Regions from separate parts of the Pseudomonas sp. B1-22 genome, predicted to be linked through region 1. Evidence: predicted binding sites of a transcription regulator. Region 1 holds the regulator's gene; the other holds the start of a gene.
The links. The regulator FliA, encoded in region 1, starts transcription of late flagellar genes. The targets are predictions, from matches to a motif close to CTAAAGTTTNNNNNNNNNNNGCCGNTAA.

Region 1 (6,422 bases):
CGGATTCGCTGGCGCTGCTGCCGATGATCTACTTCCCGCTGCTGCTCGCCTTCACTCGTGGTTGGGCGGCCAATTCGGGCTCCGGTTCCAGTGGTGGCGGCAGTTCGTCTTCCGGTGGCGGCGGCAGCTATTCCGGTGGCGGTGGCTCCAGCGGCGGGGGTGGCGCTTCCGGGAGCTGGTGAGGTAGGGCGTATAACGCTCCGCGTTATACGCCGGTTGGCCTTGGTTCCAAGGCGCTCCGGGTTCGACCTGGGCGTCGTCGGAAAACGTGGTGTATCGGCGTACAACCACGAACGGTTGTACGCCCTACGGGTCGCTCTGGAATGGGGGTTTCCGCCCTTTCGAAAAAGTTGGAACGCTTCCTGCTAAAGCTCCTGCAAACGCCCATCCGGGCGTCAAAAGTTTGATAGGGCGGGCGCAAGACCCGTCGCAGGGCAGGGGAGTCAAGGGTGGACCGCACGCAACTGATCAGCAACGTTCGCAGCAATCTGGCGGGCCTGGGCCGGGGCAATCTCGGCGTGCCGCTCCTGCTGCTGGCCATGCTGGGCATGATGACCCTGCCGATCCCGCCGTTCCTGCTGGACGTGCTGTTCACCTTCAACATCGCCCTGTCCATCGTGGTCCTGCTGGTCTGCGTGTACGCACTGCGTCCGCTGGACTTCGCGGTATTCCCGACCATCCTGCTGGTCGCCACCCTGCTGCGCCTGGCGCTGAACGTCGCCTCCACCCGCGTGGTGCTGCTCCACGGCCATGACGGCCACGCCGCCGCGGGCAAGGTGATCCAGGCCTTTGGCGAGGTGGTGATCGGCGGCAACTACGTGGTCGGTATCGTGGTCTTCGCGATCCTCATGATCATCAACTTCGTGGTGGTGACCAAGGGCGCCGGGCGTATCTCCGAAGTGAGCGCGCGCTTCACCCTCGACGCCATGCCCGGCAAGCAGATGGCCATCGACGCCGACCTCAACGCCGGCCTGATCGAGCAGGCGGAAGCCAAGAAGCGCCGCGCCGAGGTGGCCCAGGAAGCCGACTTCTACGGCTCCATGGACGGTGCCAGCAAGTTCGTCCGCGGCGACGCCGTGGCGGGCCTGCTGATCCTCTTCATCAACCTCATCGGTGGCGTCGCCATCGGCATGCTCCAGCACGCGATGAGCTTCGGCGATGCCGGCAAGGTCTACGCCCTGCTGACCATCGGTGACGGCCTGGTGGCGCAGCTGCCGTCGCTGCTGCTGTCCACCGCCGCGGCGATCATGGTGACCCGCGTCTCCAGCGCCGAGGACATGGGCCAGCAGGTCAACCGGCAGATGTTCGCCTCGCCCAAGGCGCTGGCCATCTCCGCCGCGATCCTGATCGCCATGGGGCTGGTGCCGGGCATGCCGCACATTTCCTTCGTCGGCCTGGGCGGTCTGGCCGCTGGCGGCGCGTATCTGATCTGGCAGCGCCAGCGCCAGGCGGCGCAGCAGGCCGAGCAGGAAACCCAGCGCCAGCAGGAGCTGCTGCCGGCCCAGCGCGCCCAGGAAACCAAGGAGCTGGGCTGGGACGACGTGACCCCGGTGGACATGGTCGGCCTGGAAGTCGGCTACCGCCTGATCCCGCTGGTGGACCGCAACCAGGGCGGCCAGCTGCTGGCGCGGATCAAGGGCGTACGCAAGAAGCTGTCCCAGGACCTGGGCTTCCTGATGCCCTCGGTGCACATCCGCGACAACCTCGACCTGCTGCCCAACGCCTATCGTTTGACGCTGATGGGCGTGAGCGTGGCGGAAGCCGAGATCTACCCGGACCGCGAACTGGCGATCAACCCCGGCCAGGTGTTCGGCACCCTCAACGGCATCGCCGGCAAGGACCCGGCCTTCGGGCTGGAGGCGGTGTGGATCGAGCCGTCCCAGCGCGACCAGGCGCAGTCCCTGGGCTACACCGTGGTGGACGCCAGCACCGTGGTCGCCACCCACCTCAACCAGGTCCTGCACAAGCACGCCCACGAGCTGCTCGGCCACGAGGAAGTCCAGCAACTGATGCAACTGCTGGCCAAGACCTCGCCGAAACTGGCGGAAGAACTGGTGCCGGGGATGATTTCCCTGTCGACCCTGCTCAAGGTCCTGCAGGCGCTGCTGCAGGAGCAGGTTCCGGTGCGCGACATCCGCACCATTGCCGAGGCCATCGCCAACGTTGCCGCCAAGAGTCAAGATCCCGCCGCCATGGTCGCGGCGGTTCGCGTCGCGCTGTCCCGTGCAATCGTGCAAACCATTGTGGGACTAGAGCCGGAGCTGCCTGTGATCACCCTGGAGCCCAGGTTGGAACAGATATTGCTCAATAGTCTTCAGAAGGCCGGACAGGGCTCCGAAGACGGCATGTTGCTGGAGCCCGGAATGGCAGAGAAGCTGCAACGCTCGATGGTCGAGGCGGCGCAGCGCCAGGAAATGCTTGGCAAGCCGGCGATCCTGCTGGTGGCCGGCCCGGTCCGCGCGATGATGTCCCGGTTCGCGCGGATGGCGGTCCCCACCATGCACGTGCTGGCTTACCAGGAAATCCCGGATAACAAGCAAGTAACGATCGTTGCCACCGTTGGGCAGAATTGATTGAGGTCCCAGGCCATGCAGGTAAAACGCTTCTTCGCCGCTGATATGCGTCAGGCCATGAAACTGGTGCGTGACGAGCTAGGCCCGGATGCCGCGATCATCGGCAATCGCCGTGTCGCCGGTGGCGTCGAACTGACCGCGGCGCTGGATTACCAGGCCCCGGCGGCAGCCAGCAAGCCGAACCCGGCGCTGGAAGCCGAGCTGCGCAAGACCCAGGCGCGCATCGCCCAGGCCAAGGCCGAGCTGAGCGAGCCGACCCGCATGAGCGAGGCCGTGCGCAAGGACCGTCAAATGTACGACGCGCAGCCGCCGCGCCGCAGCGCCGCCGAGACCCTTGCCGAAGCCATGGCCGCACCGGTCGCCCCGGCGGCTGCCAACGTCGGCCAGCAGGCGCTTGAAGCCATGCGCTTCGAGCTCAACGGCCTGCGTGAACTGATCGAAGTGCAACTGGGCTCCATCGCCTGGAACCAGCTGCAGAGCCAGCGTCCGAAGCAGGCCAACCTGTGGCGTCGCCTGCAGCGCATGGGCCTGCCGGCGGACCTGTCGCGCAGCCTGCTGGAAAAGGTCGCCTCCATCGCCGAGCCGAAACAGGCCTGGCGCATGCTGCTGGCGCACCTGGCGCGCTCCATCAACACGCCGGAAACCGATCTGCTGGAAGAGGGCGGGGTGGTTGCGCTGGTCGGTCCGGCCGGCATGGGCAAGACCACCACCCTGGCCAAGCTCGCCGCCCGCTACGTACTGAAGTACGGCGCGCAGAGCATCGCCCTGGTGTCCATGGACAGCTTCCGCATCGGCGCCCAGGAGCAGATCAAGACCCTCGGCCGCATCCTCAACGTGCCGGTGACCCTGGTCGATCCCGGCCAGTCGCTGATCCAGGCCATGGCCCCGCTGGCGCGCAAACGCCTGGTGCTGATCGATACCGCCGGCCTGCCGGCCAACGATCCGGCGCTGCGCATGCAGCTCGAAGCCCTGGCCGCGCAGAGCCTGAACGTGAAGAACTACCTGGTGCTGGCCGCGACCAGCCAGAGCCAGGTGCTCAAGGCCGCCTGGCAGAACTATCGTTCCTGTGGACTGGCCGGATGCATCCTGACCAAACTGGACGAAGCCGGCAGCCTCGGCGAGGCGCTCGCTCTGGCAATTGGCCAGCGTCTCCCGGTAGCCTATCTGGCGGACGGTCCGAAGATTCCGGATGATCTGCAGATTGCGCGCAGCCACCAGCTGGTCAGCCGCGCGGTGAGCCTGCAGGCACCGGAAGAGCCGAGCGAGGAGGCCATGGCCGACATGTTCGCCGGCCTGTACCAGCAGCCGGTGCGTCGCGCCAGCTGAACGAATTGAACGGCCCCATGGTGGGGTGACGGGCGGCCAGGTGGGTCGCCCGGCAAGGCGGATGCTCTGGGAGACGATCCGCGAACGCCGGAAGCGGTAGAGCACCGCAGCCGGCAAGGCCGCAGCGCCAGGGGGCGCGGCGGCTGATTGACGAGACAAGGTATTGATATGGGCATGCATCCTGTACAGGTAATCGCAGTCACCGGTGGCAAGGGTGGTGTTGGCAAGACCAACGTGTCGGTGAACCTGTCGCTGGCGCTGGCCGACCTCGGCCGCCGCGTCATGCTGCTGGACGCCGACCTGGGCCTGGCCAACGTCGACGTGCTGCTGGGCCTGACGCCCAAGCGCACGCTGGCCGATGTGATCGAAGGCGAGTGCGACCTGCGCGACGTGATCCTCCAGGGGCCCGGCGGCGTGCGCATCGTCCCGGCGGCTTCCGGCACGCAGAGCATGGTGCACCTCACGCCGATGCAGCACGCCGGCCTGATCCAGGCCTTCAGTGACATCAGCGACAACATCGACGTACTGGTGGTGGACACCGCCGCCGGCATCGGCGACTCGGTGGTGAGCTTCGTTCGCGCCGCCCAGGAAGTGCTGCTGGTCGTTTGTGATGAACCTACTTCCATCACCGACGCCTACGCTTTGATCAAGCTGCTCAACCGCGACTACGGCATGACCCGCTTCCGTGTGCTGGCGAACATGGCCCACAGCCCCCAGGAGGGCCGCAACCTGTTCGCCAAGCTGACCAAGGTCACCGACCGCTTCCTCGATGTGGCGCTGCAGTACGTCGGCGCCATTCCGTACGATGAGTCGGTTCGCAAGGCGGTGCAGAAGCAGCGTTCGGTGTATGAGGCGTTCCCGCGCAGCAAGGCTTCCCTGGCCTTCCGCGCGATAGCGCAGAAAGTCGACAGCTGGCCGCTGCCGGCCAACCCGCGTGGGCACCTGGAGTTCTTCGTCGAGCGCCTGGTGCAGCATCCGACCACGGGTTCGGCCGTATGATGACGGCCTCCGGAGCGCGTATGTACAGCAAGGCGCAGGCGCAGAACTCCCAGGACCAACTGATCCAGCGGTACGCGCCGCTGGTCAAGCGTATCGCCTATCACCTGCTGGGCCGTCTGCCGGCCAGCGTGCAGGTGGAGGACCTGATGCAGGCCGGCATGATCGGCCTGCTGGAAGCGGCGAAGAAATACGACGCCGGCAAGGGCGCGAGCTTCGAGACCTATGCCGGCATCCGCATCCGTGGCGCCATGCTCGACGAAGTGCGCAAGGGCGACTGGGCCCCGCGTTCGGTGCACCGCAATTCCCGCATGGTCAGTGACGCCATCCGCGCCGTCGAGGCCAGAACCGGTCGTGACGCTAAAGATCAGGAAGTTGCTGCCGAACTCAATATGAGCCTCGAAGAGTATTACGGCATCCTGAGCGACACCCAGGGCAGCCGCCTGTACAGCTTCGACGATCTGCTGCAGGACGGCGAGCAGGGCAGCGGCCTGGCCGAAGACGCTTCGCACCAGGGCAGCGAGCCCTCCCACGGCCTGGAAGACGAACGCTTCCAGGCGGCGCTGGCCGATGCCATTACCAAGCTGCCCGAGCGCGAGCGGCTGGTGCTGGCCCTGTACTACGACGAGGAGCTCAACCTCAAGGAGATCGGCGAAGTGCTGGGCGTCAGCGAGTCCCGGGTCAGTCAGCTGCACAGCCAGTGCGCCGCGCGCCTGCGGGCGCGTCTGGCGGAGTGGCGCGCGCACTGAGGTTCGGGTAGTTTCGCGTCGGCTTTTTCGTAGGCTTCAGATTTAGATTTCAGAATTCTTTCGGGCGACGTCCCTTTGACGCCGCCCACACGGGATGAGCGCACGCCGCTCAATGAATTGACGGCACGCCCGCCAGGACGTGCCTGGTATCGATGGAGGTCGGTTTGGACAAGAATATGAAAATTCTCATCGTGGACGACTTCTCCACGATGAGGCGCATCATCAAGAACCTCCTGCGTGACCTGGGGTTCACCAACACCGCAGAGGCCGACGACGGCACCACTGCGCTGCCGATGCTGCACAGCGGCAACTTCGACTTCCTCGTCACCGACTGGAACATGCCCGGCATGACCGGCATCGACCTGTTGCGCGCTGTGCGTGCCGACGAGCGCCTGAAGCACCTGCCGGTGCTGATGGTCACCGCCGAGGCCAAGCGCGACCAGATCATCGAAGCGGCCCAGGCCGGGGTCAACGGCTATGTGGTCAAGCCTTTCACCGCTCAGGTGCTGAAAGAAAAGATCGAGAAGATTTTCGAGCGGGTCGGCAGCTGAGGCTGACAGAGAGGGCGTCATGGATCTCAACGAATCCGCGGGTGACTTCGAGTCGACCCTGAAAAAACACGCGCGCGAATTGGTCGACTGCCTCGAACGCGGCGAAGTCCAGACCGCCGTGCAGCTGATCTCCGAGCTCAACCAGGCGCGCGATCGCGGGCTTTACCAGGAAGTCGGCAAGCTCACCCGCGAGCTGCACAATGCCATCGTCAACTTCCAGATCGACC
Region 2 (4,078 bases), on a different contig from region 1:
GTCGTCGGACTTGCGGCCAACCACGATGACGTTGCCCTTGTACAGCTTCAGGCGCACGACGCCGTTCACGTACTCCTGGGAGGCATCGATCATCTGCTGGAGCATCTCGCGCTCCGGGCTCCACCAGTAGCCGGTGTAGATCAGCTTGGCGTAGCGCGGCATCAGCTCGTCCTTCAGGTGAGCGACTTCGCGGTCCAGGGTGATCGACTCGATGGCGCGGTGCGCCTTGAGCATGATGGTGCCGCCGGGGGTCTCGTAGCAGCCGCGGGACTTCATGCCGACGTAGCGGTTCTCGACGATGTCCAGACGGCCGATGCCGTTGGCGCCGCCGATGCGGTTCAGCTCGGTCAGCACCTGGGCCGGAGTCATGTCCTTGCCGTCGATGGCGACGATGTCGCCCTTGCGGTAGGTCAGCTCGATGTAGGTCGGGGCGTCAGGGGCCTTCTCCGGGGAGACGGTCCACTTCCACATGTCTTCTTCGTGCTCGGTCCAGGTGTCTTCCAGCACGCCGCCTTCATAGGAGATGTGCAGCAGGTTGGCATCCATGGAGTACGGCGACTTCTTCTTGCCGTGGCGCTCGATCGGGATGTTGTGGGCTTCGGCGTAGTCCATCAGCTTCTCGCGGGACAGCAGGTCCCACTCGCGCCAGGGAGCGATCACCTTCACGCCCGGCTTGAGCGCGTAGGCGCCCAGCTCGAAGCGAACCTGGTCGTTGCCCTTGCCGGTGGCGCCGTGGGAGATGGCGTCAGCGCCAGTGGCGTTGGCGATCTCGATCAGGCGCTTGGCGATCAGCGGACGCGCGATGGAAGTACCCAGCAGGTACTCGCCTTCGTAGATGGTGTTGGCACGGAACATCGGGTAGACGAAGTCACGGACGAACTCTTCGCGCAGGTCCTCGATGAAGACCTCTTTCACGCCCAGCTGCTTGGCCTTGGCGCGGGCCGGCTCGACCTCCTCGCCCTGACCCAGGTCAGCGGTGAAGGTCACCACTTCACAGTTATAGGTATCCTGCAGCCACTTCAGAATTACGGAGGTATCCAGGCCACCGGAATACGCCAGGACTACCTTCTTCACGTCCGCCATGCCACTCAACTCCACGGGGGTTGTCACGAAAGGGATCGATTCTACTGCCCGCCCAGCATAATTTACAGAGGCGCGACAGCTTTAGATGACAAAGCGACAAAATCTATCGTCGGTGCGACTCGCTGCCGCAGGCTCAGCCCTTGGGCGCCGCCGTAGGTGCCGAGGGCGGAGTGGCAGCCTTGGCGGCAGGCGCCACGGGGGCTGCGGGCGCGGGCGCGGCCGCGTTCGCCGGAGCGCTGGCGCTGGCGCTGGGCGCCGGCTCGCCTGGAGCCGAGACGGGTGGCGCCGCCGGGGCTTCGGCCGGCGCTTCCTCGACCACCGCCTCGCGGGACAGGTTCACCGTCACCCGGCGATTGCGCGCGCGGTTGGCCTCGGAGTTGTTCTTCACCAGCGGATAGCGCTCGCCATAGAAGCGCACGGTGATCTCTGACTCCGGCACGCCATTGGCCTTGAGGTACTCCATCACCGCGACAGCGCGACGACGCGAGGTATCGCGGTTGACCAGGCGGTTGCCGCTGTTGTCGGAGTGACCGTCGAGCTCGATGCGGTTCACGCTCGGATCGGCCTTCATGTACTGCAGGATGATGTCCAGCTTGGCGCGGCCCAGCGCATCGAGTTCGGTACCATTGGGGAAACCGATCTGGCTCTGCCGCACCTGGTCGAAATTGACCGGCAGCATCTTCGCCGAACAGTCCTGGAACTGTGCGTAGCCGGCCGCGAAACGTGTCGGCAGCAGGCGCACCAGCAAACGCTCGCCGTCCCGGGTGCGGTGCCGCACTTCCGGTGTGCGGCCTTCCAGCAGGCCACCGAGCAAGCGCCCAGCCTGTTGCTGGCTGCTGTTGAAAGGCACGTCGCCGTCGCCAACCGGCACCGATCCCAGGTTCACGTCGCCCTGCCCCGGCCGCCACGGTGGCGCCGCCGCCAGCAGCGTTGCCGAGCCACGCCCGAGCCAATCCTGCTGCTGCCTGAGACGGAAGGTCGGCTGCTCGCCGGCGCGCCAGACGAATTCGCCCTGGCCGAAACCCGCCACGCTCTGCGTCAGCCGGCACTCGAACTGGTCGCCCGCCACCGTCCATTGGGCGCTTTCCAGGCGCGACTGGAAGGTCAGCCCCCAGGCCGGAAGGCTCGCGCAAAGGACGAGCAGGAGAAGAGATGGCTGGCGCACGGTGCGTTCCACACAATCGGATTCGGGTCTCCGAATCTATCGGTCGGCCACGGCAAAACTTGATAGCGAGTGCCGCCGACGGCCTTTTCCGGTAGCATTTCCCCACTCTTTCCGCTGCAACCGCCTTCCTGGAATCCGCATGTCCGACCGCCTGACACTCCTGCGCCCCGACGACTGGCACATCCACCTGCGCGACGGCGCCGCGCTCGCGCAAACCGTCGGCGACGCCGCCCGTACCTTCGGCCGCGCCATCATCATGCCGAACCTGGTTCCGCCGGTGCGCAACGCCGTCGAAGCCGACGCCTACCGCCAGCGCATCCTGGCCGCTCGTCCGGCCGGCAGCCGCTTCGAGCCGCTGATGGTGCTCTACCTCACCGACCGCACCAGCGTCGAAGACGTACGCGCGGCCAAGGCCTCGGGCTATGTGCATGCCGCCAAGCTGTACCCGGCCGGCGCCACCACCAATTCCGATTCCGGCGTGACCAGCGTCGACAACATCTTCCACGTGCTCGAAGCCATGGCCGAAGTCGGCCTGCCGCTGCTGGTCCATGGCGAGGTGACCCGTTCCGAAGTCGACGTGTTCGACCGCGAGAAGCGTTTCATCGACGAGCACCTGACCCGCGTGGTCGAGCGTTTCCCGACGCTGAAAGTGGTCCTCGAACACATCACCACCGGCGATGCCGCTGCTTTCGTCAAGGCCGCACCGGCCAACGTCGGCGCCACCATCACCGCGCATCACCTGCTGTACAACCGCAACCACATGCTGGTTGGCGGCATTCGCCCGCACTTCTATTGCCTGCCGATCCTCAAGCGCAACACCCACCAGGAAGCCCTGCTGGATGCGGCCACCAGCGGCGACCCGAAGTTCTTCCTCGGCACCGACTCGGCTCCCCACGCGCGCCACGCCAAGGAAGCCGCCTGCGGCTGCGCCGGCTGCTACACCGCCTATGCGGCCATCGAGATGTACGCCGAGGCCTTCGAGCAGCGCAACGCGCTGGACAAGCTGGAAGCCTTCGCCAGCTTCCATGGCCCTGACTTCTACGGCCTGCCGCGCAACAGCGACCGCATCACCCTGGTCCGTGACGAATGGGAAGCCCCGACAGCGCTGCCGTTCGGCGATTTCGAAGTGGTCCCGCTGCGTGCCGGCGAGAAACTGCGCTGGCGCCTGCTGGAGACCCAGGCATGAGTGACGAGAACGAAATCTTCGAAGAAGAACTCGACGGTTCCTTCCCACCCGGCCCGCGCCAGCCGATGGCGCGCCGCTTCCGTGGCTACCTGCCGGTGGTCGTGGACGTCGAGACCGGCGGCTTCAACGCTGGCACCGATGCCCTGCTGGAAATCGCCGCCGTCACCATCGGCATGGACGAGAGCGGGTACCTGTTCCCGGAACACACCTACTTCTTCCGTGTGGAGCCCTTCGAAGGCGCCAACATCGAGCAGGCCGCCCTGGAGTTCACCGGCATCAAGCTGGACCATCCGCTGCGCATGGCCGTGCCGGAAGAACAGGCGCTGACCGAGATCTTCCGCGGCGTGCGCAAGTCGCTTAAGTCCAACGGCTGCAAGCGGGCGATCCTGGTCGGCCACAACAGCAGCTTCGACCTGGGCTTCCTCAATGCCGCGGTGAACCGCACCGGCATGAAGCGCAACCCGTTCCATCCCTTCTCCAGCTTCGACACCGCCACCCTCGCCGGCCTCGCCTACGGCCAGACCGTACTGGCCAAGGCCTGCCAGACCGCCGGCATCGAGTTCGACAACCGCGAGGCGCACTCGGCGCGCTACGACACCGAGAAGACCGCCGAGCTGTTCTGCGGCATCGTCAACCGCTGGAAG

Region 2: the regulator FliA is predicted to act here: its motif matches at 2,285-2,312, upstream of ACQ5BL_RS00760 (flagellar protein MotY).

The regions. Positions count from the first base shown of each region.
Region 1 covers NZ_JBCHVH010000002.1:226,778-233,199, reverse strand. Annotated here, with positions in the region: gene ACQ5BL_RS07960 (TPM domain-containing protein) at 1-182, shown strand, start outside; gene flhA (flagellar biosynthesis protein FlhA) at 450-2,573, shown strand; gene flhF (flagellar biosynthesis protein FlhF) at 2,589-3,899, shown strand; gene fleN (flagellar synthesis regulator FleN) at 4,068-4,898, shown strand; gene fliA (RNA polymerase sigma factor FliA) at 4,895-5,644, shown strand; gene ACQ5BL_RS07935 (chemotaxis response regulator CheY) at 5,821-6,195, shown strand; gene ACQ5BL_RS07930 (protein phosphatase CheZ) at 6,215-6,422, shown strand, end outside.
Region 2 covers NZ_JBCHVH010000001.1:171,715-175,792, reverse strand. Annotated here, with positions in the region: gene ACQ5BL_RS00765 (argininosuccinate synthase) at 1-1,083, opposite strand, end outside; gene ACQ5BL_RS00760 (flagellar protein MotY) at 1,217-2,248, opposite strand; gene pyrC (dihydroorotase) at 2,388-3,434, shown strand; gene rnt (ribonuclease T) at 3,431-4,078, shown strand, end outside.